4 regions of the Paenibacillus sp. cl130 genome follow, and region 4 is predicted to be linked to each of the others. Evidence: riboswitches for the same ligand, from Rfam matches in the RefSeq annotation. Region 4 holds a riboswitch; each other region holds the start of a gene.
What was found. Region 4 has a riboswitch for cyclic di-AMP ahead of BM358_RS24355 (3D domain-containing protein). Riboswitches for the same ligand answer to the same signal wherever they lie in the genome.
Positions count from the first base shown of each region.

Region 1: another riboswitch for cyclic di-AMP. It lies ahead of BM358_RS04645 (hypothetical protein); the one in region 4 lies ahead of BM358_RS24355 (3D domain-containing protein).
Region 2: another riboswitch for cyclic di-AMP. It lies ahead of BM358_RS25065 (C40 family peptidase); the one in region 4 lies ahead of BM358_RS24355 (3D domain-containing protein).
Region 3: another riboswitch for cyclic di-AMP. It lies ahead of BM358_RS17915 (TrkH family potassium uptake protein); the one in region 4 lies ahead of BM358_RS24355 (3D domain-containing protein).

Region 1 is NZ_FOYG01000001.1:983,333-986,481, reverse strand. It holds gene BM358_RS04660 (urease accessory protein UreF) at 1-56, opposite strand, end outside; tRNA gene BM358_RS04655 (tRNA-Leu) at 320-402, shown strand; gene BM358_RS04650 (glutathione peroxidase) at 548-1,033, opposite strand; cyclic di-AMP (ydaO/yuaA leader) riboswitch at 1,500-1,672, shown strand; gene BM358_RS04645 (hypothetical protein) at 1,788-2,183, shown strand; gene BM358_RS27125 (potassium-transporting ATPase subunit F) at 2,367-2,444, shown strand; gene kdpA (potassium-transporting ATPase subunit KdpA) at 2,596-3,149, shown strand, end outside.
Region 2 is NZ_FOYG01000014.1:16,597-19,745, reverse strand. It holds gene BM358_RS25075 (M1 family metallopeptidase) at 1-746, shown strand, start outside; gene BM358_RS25070 (hypothetical protein) at 758-1,585, shown strand; cyclic di-AMP (ydaO/yuaA leader) riboswitch at 1,862-1,999, shown strand; gene BM358_RS25065 (C40 family peptidase) at 2,005-2,505, shown strand; gene BM358_RS25060 (GNAT family N-acetyltransferase) at 2,809-3,149, shown strand, end outside.
Region 3 is NZ_FOYG01000006.1:256,499-259,647, reverse strand. It holds gene BM358_RS17925 (CPBP family intramembrane glutamic endopeptidase) at 1-1,142, opposite strand, end outside; cyclic di-AMP (ydaO/yuaA leader) riboswitch at 1,404-1,556, shown strand; gene BM358_RS17915 (TrkH family potassium uptake protein) at 1,966-3,149, shown strand, end outside.
Region 4 is NZ_FOYG01000012.1:12,231-15,379, forward strand. It holds gene BM358_RS24345 (HD domain-containing protein) at 1-242, shown strand, start outside; gene BM358_RS24350 (TatD family hydrolase) at 285-1,055, shown strand; cyclic di-AMP (ydaO/yuaA leader) riboswitch at 1,257-1,539, shown strand; gene BM358_RS24355 (3D domain-containing protein) at 1,811-2,959, shown strand; gene rnmV (ribonuclease M5) at 3,106-3,149, shown strand, end outside.

The DNA.
Region 1 (3,149 bases), on a different contig from region 4:
CGGGTGAAGCCACCAACAGGTAGGGAAGGGTCCAACAATAATGCATAGTTCAGCAAGCGGTTGCCTTTATGCAAGGTGGTTCGCCTCCTCGAAGTGAATCCTTATGTTATGTTATTTTACTTTTTACTTGGGGATAACGAAAAATATTCGAAATATATGTAATATATATTTACATTTAAATAGCTTTTGTGTCAAATTAAATATTCTTATCGCTCATATATGTTAGTTAAAATAACATATAAAATAATTATTATATTTTTGTTTACAAATAGTTGATGAGAGAGTATAATAAATCTGTTGCCTCATTACATTATGATTTGCGGTCGTGGTGGAATGGCAGACACGCTATCTTGAGGGGGTAGTGGGCGTACGCCCGTGGAGGTTCGAGTCCTCTCGACCGCATTATATGCAAGACTCAGTTAAAAAAGCATCCTGACACGGTTTACGTGAAGGGATGCTTTTTTTGTTAAGCATTTTTCGTTATATCCTTTTGCCACAGAACAACGGTAGACAACCGGTCGTTTATTAACTGTGATAAAGAAGGATGTCAGTTTTGCTGCAAAAGCTTCTCTATATCTCCCGCCAGCTTATCTGGAGTGGTTTGCGGTGCATAGCGCTTAAATACGTTACCTTCTCGTGTAATTAAGAATTTAGTAAAATTCCATTTGATCGCTTTGGACCCTAATACCCCCGGAGCAGTTTGGGTCAGGTAACGAAATAAGGGGTGCGCTTGATCGCCATTGACATCTGTCTTGGCGAACATCGGAAAGGTAACACCATAATTGATCTGGCAAAACTCGGAAATTTCCTCGCTGGAACCTGGCTCTTGTTTGGCAAATTGGTTGCTGGGAAATCCCAAAATTTCGAGCCCCTGTTCATGGTACTGGTCATATAGCTCTTGTAGCGCTTTGTATTGGGGGGTTAACCCACATTTGCTGGCAGTGTTCACGATAAGCAGAACGTTCCCTTCATATGTGGATAACGGAATTTGTTTCCCTTGCAGGGTGTGTGCATCATATTCATAAACGGTCATAGTATCTCTCCTTATTCAATATTCAGCAATTAAATTGTAAGCAATTAAAAGCAAGGTTGCAAGTTTGGAAAAGCTATATCAAGCCTTTAGCCGCTGTAAAATCGTATTTTGTTCAAAACAGTAAATCGCACCGCAAATGGAGCGAATTAAGGTGTTTCTTCTTATAAAAGCGGGTTCAATCGGTGTTTAGCTGGTACATATAGCGTATTTTCTTCTCTTTTTACAAAAAAAGGCCAAAAACGCTCTACCCTACGCCAATATTGACATGCTTGTCATTTTCGAAAAGGGATGAAAAACAGAGATTGAAGGAGCTGTGAGAAGCATAGTTGCATTGTAAGCGCTATTATTAATATCCTAGGCTCTAAAGGCCGATTTATAACCCCGCAGTTGAGCTTTACAGTCTTCCATGCGCGGGTGTATGATTCAAGACGTAATTTCAAATTAACTTGAATGAAGCAACAACGAAATGTCTATAGCGCTGAATTTTGCAGTTGCAAAAGCGGGGGAACCAATCGAGATTGTACGGCTTCGGAAGCCGTGTGTCTCATGGGGTGAATTTTCAGGTCAAGTGCCAGAAATAGGGCGACTCTCACGTCCGAATCCGACAGCTAACCTCGTAAGCGTACAGGGAGAGGCAACAAACCGCCGTGTGCAGCCATGGTTTATTTTATCATGGATATGTAAGAAGCCGGAGGAAAGCCTTTTTCCTTCGGCTTCTTTTTGTTGTCTTTTTATACCGGGAGAGGAGCTACTGATGGAAGGTCGGTTAATTATTGTCACTGCACCGAATGAAGCGGGCAGAAGTTTTGTGAAATTGCTTATTTTCAAAAAATTGGCGTTTGCAGTTCTCACGAATAGCGCCCAGGAGGAACGACAGCTCAAAAAAATGGGTGTGGAGCACATTGTCCGCATCAATACCATGCAAGCGGGAAAATGGAATTTTCCAAAAAAAGAAATTGGTAGTGTGTATTTGTTCGAGAACAGCTTGAATCTGACGTGCCGTTTCCTGCAAATATGTCGGCCGCTAACATCGGAATCGATCTATGTTATTACGCACGGCTGTAATCCACAAGGAATTTATCGGGGATTGGGAGCGGATCATGTGATCTACACATTGAACGGAGAGGTGGGTTTTCTGCTGAACGGATAAGCACTTATAACATAGTTGTTTTATGATTTTATGATCAAATAAGAATGGCGATCTGAGGACCGATACGGAGGGTATAAACATGATGGATATATACATGCTGCTCGTCATGGCTGTGAGTTATGGAGTGATACTGCTGTTTGTACGCTGGTGTGATGCGCAGACCTCTAAAGGAGGACGAAGAGGATGATCGTTATACTTGGGCTTACGGCTATTGTGTTTATGTATTTAATCTACGCACTCCTGAACCCTGAAAAGTTCTAGTCAGCTATAGGGGATAGAGCGGGCGGGAACAACAGATCTGAATATTAAGCATCATAGGTAGCGGGTTTTCGCAAACGTGTGCACACAATTGGTGCTCTGGAAGCAGGTCTGTTGTTCCAAACGCAGGAGCATTTTGAAGGAGGAATAAAGGATGGAGCTGCTTCAAATTGGAATTGTGATCGTCATATTGCTGCTCTTGGTAAAGCCAGTGGGCACCTATATGTATCATGTATTCTCGAATGAACCCAATCGGACGGATCGGATTTTTGGCGGAACAGAAAAGCTGATTTATAAGATAGTAGGATTGAAGAAGCTAGAAAGCATGCGTTGGACTACGTATGTTATGAGTTTCATTGCAACGAATGTCGTGCTTGTGGCGATCAGCTACTTGCTGTTGCGTTTACAGGGAATGCTTCCCGGTAATCCGGCGGGAAACAGTAATATGGAAGCATCACTAGCTTTTAATACGGTAATCAGCTTTATGACGAATACGAATCTCCAACATTATAGCGGAGAAAGCGGGCTTACGTATCTGACACAGATGGCGTTCGTCACGATGATGATGTTCACTTCGGCTGCTTCCGGTTTTGCGGTTGCTGCGGCTTTTATGAGAGGATTGACGCGGCGGGGTGAAGGGATGGGCAATTTCTTTCAAGATTTTATTAAAGCCATTATAAGGATTTTCCTGCCGTTGGCCTTTGTGCT
Region 2 (3,149 bases), on a different contig from region 4:
TGGTAGCCAATAACGAATTTGAGGAGCCGTGGCTGGATGAAGGCTTCACCTCCTATGCAGAGGAGCGGCTTATGGAGCAAGAATATGGGCTTACCCCCAACTTGCCATTACAATCGGGACAGATAGCCTCCCCACAGCCGCTAAACCGCGAGTCATGGAAGTACGGCTCGGCTGCTGAGTACGCGCAAAACGCCTACTCTCGAGGCAAGCTGGTACTACGGGGCATTGAACGTCAGGTGGGTATGAAAAAAATGGATCGGATTATGCGGACCTACGTCCAGACGTACCGATTCAAGCATCCATCCTCCCAGGATTTTCAACGTATCGTGGAGAGAGCCACCGGACGCTCATGGAGCCACTATTTTGAACAGTATGTATATGACGGCCAGATGGCGGACTTTTCGGTGGATCATATCACGAACCACAAGCTGGAGAATGGATATGAAGCAGTCGTGACGGTCAGCAAAAAAGGGGCGGATTATCCCAAGATCCCTGTCCAATTTACCTTCAAGGATGGTACCACGATATTCAAGGCTTGGGACGGCGCAGGCAAAAGCACAACTTTTCGGATCAAAAGTACTTCTCCCGTTTCCTATGTAACCCTTGATCCTCTATATACCATTGCACTGGAGAACAAGCACATTAACAATAGCCTAAAAGCCGAATTGGACGAAAAGCAACAAACCCGTTGGAATGTAAGTGTAACCAAGCTGTTAGAAACACTGCTTGGAAGTCTGTCATGGTGAGGTGTCTATAGATGCGGACTGTTATAAAAGAGGGCTGGGCGCTGGTGCGCATACGATTCTATATCGTTATCATTTTATTTCTGTATCGACTACTGTGGGGGGTGTTTCTCTATCGGCTGGTGCAGTCTGCCGTTATCCCGCTACTGCTCCGTTATCCTGATCAGGGTCAAAACGAGCTGGGACAGACCTTGTTTTGGATGGAGAGCCAGATTGCTCTGATGGACAGCCGGGAAGTACATGTGTATTTGTGGATACTACTAGGGGCGACTGTACTACGCATACTGATCACTCCCTTCATTAGAGCCGGAATATATCAAAGCCTGCATACCGATGCGACTGAACCGCAAAGCCTGTCCTTTTTCAAGGGTATGAAACGCCATGGCATGTCGTCGCTGTTGTATTACATCATCGAGTTGGGACTGCTGCTGCTTCCCGCCATTTGGGTAGTACCGAGACTCTACCCTATTGTAGCAGGAGCACTTCAATCTTCCTCTTATCTGCTGCATTTGTTGCCCTATGTCATGGGATGGATGGCATACGGATGGTTCATTCGGCAGTGCATCCTGTATATGCAACTGGGGACTGTCGGTGGTCACGCCATACTATCGTCCCTGCTCGCCTTCTTTCGCCAGCTCCTTCCAGCTGTCGGTATATCTCTTTTGCTTGGTGCTTGTGTGCTGCTGGTCTTCGGTCTATTTGGCACCGTGGCGATGATTTGGACTGGCATGCTGGCGCTCATTCTCCAGCAATCGTATCATTTTGTTACTAGTCTGGTCAGGCTGTGGCATATCAGTTCGCAGTACAGACTATGGCATACCGATATCTCCAGTAGAAGTTAAGCCCTGCCTTTATGTTTTTTACTTCATTTCCGTCTGTCGAAAAATCTTGATTCATATCCGCGCAAACGACACATAACTGAATACTGTTAACAACATCTGTTCCTTGGACATTAGGAGCAGATTTTTTTTGTAACTTTTTGCAATGAAACATTTGCCAAAGCCAGCCGTCTTTGTTACAATAATCGCAGTGAACTGATAGTAACAACTTTGTAATCTTTATTGTAACCTTTATCTCAAAAATAACGTTATTGTGAATACTGCTCTCCAAGGTGCACATCTTAAGTTAAGCCTAATTCCTGGCACCTAGGAAGCGGGGGAACCAGTTTGGGTGAATTGATCTCGCAACAGAGTGGTCATAGGGGAACCTTCTACCGAATCCTTAAGCTAACCTCGCAGGCATTGGAAGGGGTATATTTTTTTTGAAGAAGAAGCTAACGATCGCAGCTATGGGTCTTGCCATTGCCTTTACATCTTTTACATTCGGTGGCGGCAGTGCATATGCAGACTCTAAGATGGACCAGGTCATTCAAGATGCCAAAGGAACGAGCTACAGAAGCGGAGGCACTACACTCGAGGGATTCGATTGCTCCGGCTTCACAATGTATGTATTCAACAAACTGGGAATTAAACTTCCGCATCAATCCGGATCACAATTCAAAATGGGATCTTCTGTATCCCGCGATGAAATGAGACCTGGAGACCTGGTGTTCTTCAACACCACAGGAAGAGGCATTTCCCATGTAGGTATCTTCGTAGGTGAAGGGAAATTTGCCCACTCCTCGACTTCACGTGGTGTAGTAGTTAGCTCACTGAACGAAAATTATTACGCTAACCGCTATGTCGGTGCAAAAAGAATTATGAGCACAGACGCTTACCATTCTGTAGCTTCAGAAATTCCTGATGACGACAACGTAGAATAACTAACGCACAGCAAGCTAACCCTAGCCGCAATTTGATTCTGGCCGGAATCGAATTGCGGTTTTTTATGTCCACAACATCAGCAATTATTATCATTACTGACGAACTGAAGCCTCAAAAGGTTTCAATTTTAGCGAACATCGTCGGTTTTACCGTCAGCGCTGGGGGAGCATATGAGCAGTAATTCCTTCTTATTGAATGTATACCCGACTTGAGTATGAAATAAACACGCTTGCCATTCCCCTGCAACTTGTCTACAATCTGTTGTTAATGATTGAAGTACCTGTAAAAGGAGGATGGAACACATGCCGGCCTCAATATCCAACTATCGGATCGTACCGATGGACGAGCATCAAGCGGCTGCAATCTGTGAGTGGCGCTATGACCCACCTTATAATATATACGGTTGGCTCCCCTGGGAACAAATGAAGGCGCTTGAAGTCGAATTTGGAAGTCCCACGCTTCGTCAAGAGCAATATGTTGCCGTACTGGATGAAGAGAATAAGCTGACGGGATTTGCTCAATATTTTCCTATGATCGGTGTGACCCGGCTAGGTCTTGGAATGCATCCTGAAAGATGCGGACATGGCAAAGGCGCTGATTTTGTCCGTGCCATTGCAGAGGAAGCCCAACGACGCAACCCGAA
Region 3 (3,149 bases), on a different contig from region 4:
TAGCCAACATACATACTGCGAAGCACATACAGCCCGTAGCCCGGCTCTTTCGCACGCGGCCATGCATTCAGTCCAACCTGACGCATAAGTCCGTCACCGCCGACCAAGGAGAAGTAGAGCGCTACTGCCATGAAGAAGGTAACACCAATCTGGAACACCATAAGAAATATAAGCATGCCCTTACCGCCTGCTTCTGCTTGCAATAAAGGCAGCATGTTCATTGTCCCAGCTATACTTGCAATAAAGTATATAACGGACAGAACAATGCCGCGTACAAATGAAGTATGTCGTCGGGTGAGTGACGCATACACAATGGCAAGAACACCCAGCACAAAGCTAAATAGGGCATAACCCGCATAGGTCATCCAATTCGCCCAAAATGTTTGCTTTTCGATATAATCGGTATAGGACGACGGGGCCGAAAAGCTTTGAGAGAAGGAGCGAACATCACCGTCTTCGAAAGTAAAAGCCAATGTAAGTACCGAGGCGCCGATTTTTTTATCGTCTACGGTATACTTTAATCCACCTTCTTTTTCAGTGGTGGCGAGCTTCAAGTCCGACGGCTTAAAACCAAAGCGCTTAACCCATACTGCGGCCGCCTGCTCCTTGGCTTCAAGCGTCATGCCGTCCTCAGCTACACGTATAAGCCTGTTACGTGCTTCTTCATCCGTAGAAATATCAGCCTGTGTGTAATTGGTACTGGAGGTGATCCGTTTAAAGCTAACGACCTTCCCAGTGGATAAATCCACATGAATTTGCAGTTTGCTTTTCGCTGAGGATTCAGGCAGATCAACCCGAAAGGTTTCGTAAGGGTAATTTTTCTTCCATGTACGGTCGTACTGTTGAAGCAGTTTTTCTCTAGATAAATAACCGTACAAATCTGTTTCGGCCTGATAGGTCACGACAGGCTCCCCTGGCTGTGATTCAGTATAGCCCAACTCGGAGCGGGCAAAGTCCAATGCGTGTATGACCGCTTCTTGTTTGCTGATGACCTTTGCGTTCATTACTGATTCTGGACTCGGATTGCTAAGCGAGGGAATAAGCAATTGAAAGATAAAAAAGCAAATCAGGCCAATCCCGCCCAGCAAGCCTAATTTTTTGAAGTTGGCCGTGAGCACGACCGGTTTCCCGATAGGATTCATGAGTTTCCTCCTTAATCTGTAAATAAGAACATCCATTAAAGATATCATACTGCACAGGTTCCCGCCAACAGACCAGCGATATTCATGAAAATAGAGTGAAAGCACTTTAAAGTTCCAATAAAATAAGATAAGCTGCGATTAAACGATGCCCATTCGCAAAATAAAGCCAATTTCACGTTTTTTCGGCGAAATCGGTTTTGTGATCTGGATATAGAAGGATTATAATCTTGAGGCAATGCCTATAAAATACATAGGTAATGATATACAGTTGAGCCGAATTTCTATGAGAAAACGGGGGAACCATGTTACTGGGGTGAATTTTACAGCCGATCCTGCTGGATTGGATGTGTAAATAGGGCATACTGTGCTGCCCGAATCCGTCAGCTAACCTCGTAGGCTATGAGCAGGAACCAAGTCAGGCACTCGGTTTTCCGGTGTCTATTTTTGTGTGTATAAAAGTGTTTGGATTGGTTAGACCGCTGCGGGTGCAGATTATTCTTCCGATTGCTGTTATCCCCGGATTTTTTGATTGTATAACCCCTTTAATGGTTAAAATCCGGAGATAAAGGCAAACGCTTCGCTTCTTCAGAACAATTCTGCTTCCTTCGCTGCTGCCCGCCAATAGCACAGGGGGCAGAGTAGTGCTTGACATGCATTCTTCCTGTATTCAGGGAATGCTAATTATAGTTACTAAAGGTTTGGAAAAATCAAAAAAATTAGGGGCAACGACGATCGGAAGATCAAATGGAACGCGTAGCGGGCTTACACCGTATTAAATCACTGTTTTTATAGTTTTAAGGATTAGGAGAGAAGTGATGAATAGATGAATCCCAATGCAAGCTGGCTCCGGCTTTCTCCACCGCAGATATTCGTTGCGGGCTTTGCCATTATCATTCTAATAGGTAGTTTATTGTTAATGCTGCCGATCTCCAATACAACAGGAAAGCCACTTGCGTTTATAGACGCTTTGTTTACTGCCGCTTCCGCGACCTGTGTTACAGGGCTTGTCGTAAAGGATACGGGGACCTTTTTTACAACCTTTGGTCAAGTTGTTATCGCTGCGCTCATTCAGATCGGCGGCCTGGGCTTTATGACTATGGCTACCTTGATCGCGCTGGTGTTCAAACGTCGGATTTCCTTACGGGAGCGCCTCATTTTACAGGAAGCGATGAATCAGACCTCTGTCGAAGGAATTGTCGGATTGATTCGTAAGGTGCTGCTGTACTCGCTGGTCATTGAGGGCGTATGTGCTGCAATATTTGCGATTCGCTGGTCGTTTGATATGCCTGTAGGCAGGGCGATTTATTTTGGGATTTGGCATGCCATCTCCATGTTTAACAATGCTGGTTTTGACTTATTCGGGCACTTTCGCAGCCTGACAGGTTATGTATATGATCCGATTGTTAATTTTACAGCTATGTTCCTGATTATTTCAGGCGGCATTGGTTTTGTAGTGATGTCGGATCTGGCAGAATATCGCAAGCGCAAGAGACTGTCCTTGCATACTAAGGTGGTACTCAGCATGACGGGCGCTATGATTGTAGTCGGCACGCTCGTGATTTTTGTATTTGAGTTTACGAATCCAAAGACTCTTGGCTCGCTTGATTGGGGGGGGAAACTGCTGGGATCTTTATTCCAGTCCGTAACCCCTCGTACCGCAGGTGCCAATACACTGGACATTGCAGGCTTGCGGCAGGCTACGCAGTTTTTTATCATCATACTCATGTTTATCGGGGCTTCTCCTGGCTCTACTGGAGGCGGGATTAAGACCACAACATTCGCGCTGCTCATTGGAGCCGTGATTTCGATGCTACGGGGGCGTGAAGATATTGTACTGTTCAAGTACCGACTTGCGCAGGGACGAATTTACAAGGCTTTGACCATTACACTGCTGGGGTTGCTGTTCGTGATCGGGGTGACCATGATTTTGTCGGCAACCGAAGATCATCATTTTCTGATGATCTTGTTTGAGACGGTGTCTGCGTTTGGTACGGTGGGGCTGTCGAT
Region 4 (3,149 bases):
AAATTGATTTTCCGACAGATCTTCCTTATGATGTGTTTCGGCAGGGTGGCTCGACGGACAACCAGATTTTACTGCTTGGACGTCAGGGCGAGGTGAGTGAAATATCCGAAGTTTCGGAAATTGTGCGCTCAATAAGTGGTATTCACCGAGGAAAATATCATATGTATTTTCCCCAGAATAAATTGAACGCGGTAAAAGACAGGCTTCCTGCCGAAATAAGGAATTATTTTGTCAAAGAATAGACAACTATATAGAAATGTAAGTAAAAAAAGGAGATGTAAACCTTGGATTTATTCGACACTCATACTCACTTGGATGCGCCACAATTTGACGAAGATCGTGAAGAAGTTATAGCACGTGCTGTCGAATCAGGAGTAACACGGATGATCAATATCGGATTTAATCGTGAGACCATTCCATCCACTATGAAATTGGCCGAGACGTATGATTTTATTTATGCGGCAGTTGGATGGCATCCGCAGGATGCTATTACAATGCAGGAGGGCGATCTAGAATGGATTGCATCGTTATGCAGTCATAAAAAGGTTGTAGCCATCGGAGAGATCGGTCTGGATTATTATTGGGATACATCACCGAAGGATGTGCAGCATCGGGTGTTTCGAAATCAAATTGGTCTGGCTCGTGAGCTCAAAATGCCCATTGTTATCCATAACCGGGATGCACATGAAGATATTGTTAAGATTTTGCGCGAGGAAAAAGCGAGTGAGATTGGCGGAGTCATGCACTCCTTTTCGGGTAGCTGGGAAACTGCCAAAATGGTGCTGGATATGGGATTTCACCTTTCCTTCGGTGGTCCAATAACGTTCAAAAATGCCAAGCAGCCAAAAGAGGTGCTCGCACAGGTGCCGCTGGACCGTCTGCTCATTGAAACTGATGCTCCCTATCTGACGCCTCATCCGTTTCGTGGGAAGCGAAATGAGTCTGCACATGTGAGACTGGTAGCAGAGGCTGCAGCCCAAATCAAAGGGATTACAGTGGAGGAATTAGTGTCAATAACGACCCAAAATGCCCTGGAACGATTTGACATTCAATGAAAAAGTGAAGAAATCGATCAAAATAAAGAGATAGACGAAGCTAATCATGAATTTGTTGCAGGAAACTCGAGAATATTACAATATTTTAACCGAATATTTTAAAAAATGTACTTGAAACCTGCTTTACAACATGCATAGAAACAGGATATCATCTTTTCAGTGAATTGTTGTTTGAATGTAAACATCAACAAGTCATTTCATGAACCAGTCTCGCTGAGTCCCTTTTACAGGGAACGGGGGAACCGATATGGCTTACAGTACGTCCGGCATATGTGCAAGAAGGGAACGTCTCTTCCGCCAGCCGGCTCGACCGAAATTCTTTCCCCGGATGGGATTGAATAGGTGGAGGAGCCGTATTTCGATTTCTTTCTGGGTCTTCGGGGTGAATGTGAAGGCGACCGCCATGAGCGGTTGACCCAAGCTAGGGCGACTCTCTACGTCCGAACCCGACAGCTAACCCCGTAAGCGTAACAAGAGAGAAGCCATCTCGTGCATGAGTTTTCCCGCATATTCACACATGCCGGAAGCCACGAAAGAGCTCTCTAGTCTCTTTCTCTGGCTTTTTTTGTTGTGAATAAAAGAAAATCTGTCATCATACTGTGGTTAAACAGGGGAGGACAGCATGCCGCGAAGACGGGTACATGGTGCAGGACAGTCGCAGTTTGGGCTTGTCTTGTAGAAAATCTGTTATAGTCACGTCAAATCTCAACTATGTCTTACTCCAGACGGCGGGCTATGTAAGGAGGACGGAGGAAATGGGCATTTTCCAAAAAAAGGATACCCATGAGTCACGCTCATCCAGCATGTCTTACGTATTGCGTTGGAAGCAAGAGAATGTGCGCCAGGCTGCTTTGGTTGCTATTTTTCTAATCGCGCTAACGATTATGATTTTAATTCTGATGTACACGCAATCTAAAAAACAAGTCTTTTTTGTCATCGATGGCAAGGCGTCTGCGGTAGAAACCCGGGAATCCAAGCTTCAAGATTTGCTGAGCGAGCATTCCATTTCACTTCAGCCGCATGATACAGTTTCCATGCCGCTAAATGGAGCAATACAGGATGGCGATCGCGTAGTCATTAAACGTGCCAATCAAGTCAAAGTATCTTCAGGCAATGAGACGAAAAAGCTGTACACAACAGAAAATACAGTAGAAGGTGCCATTCGTACCTCGGGCTATAAATTATCATCAACGGATAAAGTTTATCCTGCGTTGGATGCCTCTGTTTCGTCTAACATGGACATAAAAATCGTCCGTGTGAAGAAACAGCAGGTCGAACAGAAAAAACAGGTGCCTTATCAGGTCATCAAAACGGCCGATCCGAGTCTTTATAAAGGCGATAATCGGGTCATTCAAAGCGGCAAATCGGGTGTGGTCGTCCAGCACGTTCAAAAGGTATATCATGATGGAAAGTTGGTATCCAAACAGCTGGTTAACAAGGAAGTTGCACAGAACCGTGTGGATAAAGTCATTGCAGTAGGAACGAAGAAAAAACCGGTCGTTCTGGCTGCTTCCGTCGGTCCCAATGATGCCGTTAAGGCAACAACGGTTAGTTCGGGCAGTGCTGTCCGTAAAGCAGGCGTCAATTTTAAATATAGCAAAGTTTTACAAAATGTCTCCATGACGGCGTATTCCTCACAGGAGCCAGGTATCGGTACACGTACTGCATCCGGCGCACGTGTCACGGAAGGACGCACCATCGCGGTCGATCCGAGTGTAATTCCAATCGGCTGGTGGGTGTATATCGAAGGGGTGGGCTTCCGCCGTGCGGAGGATACCGGTGGCGCGATTAAAGGCCACAAAATCGATGTGTATTATGAGAGTTTGAGCCGAGCCAACCAATTTGGTCGTAAGCACGGTAAAACCGTTTATGTTATCGGACCGGTAAAGCCTGAAATCAACTAAAACAGGTTGTGTATGTTGAGGGCAATGCGATAGTATTAACAACATAGTTATGCCATGCTAAGAAGAGGATATCCTCTTCTTATTTTGTTTTCAAAAGCAGGGAAAGATAAATATAGCTTGCTGTGTAGCAGTGGAGGGAAACGCAAATGATCAAGGAAGTGATCGTGGTAGAGGGCCGGGATGATACGGT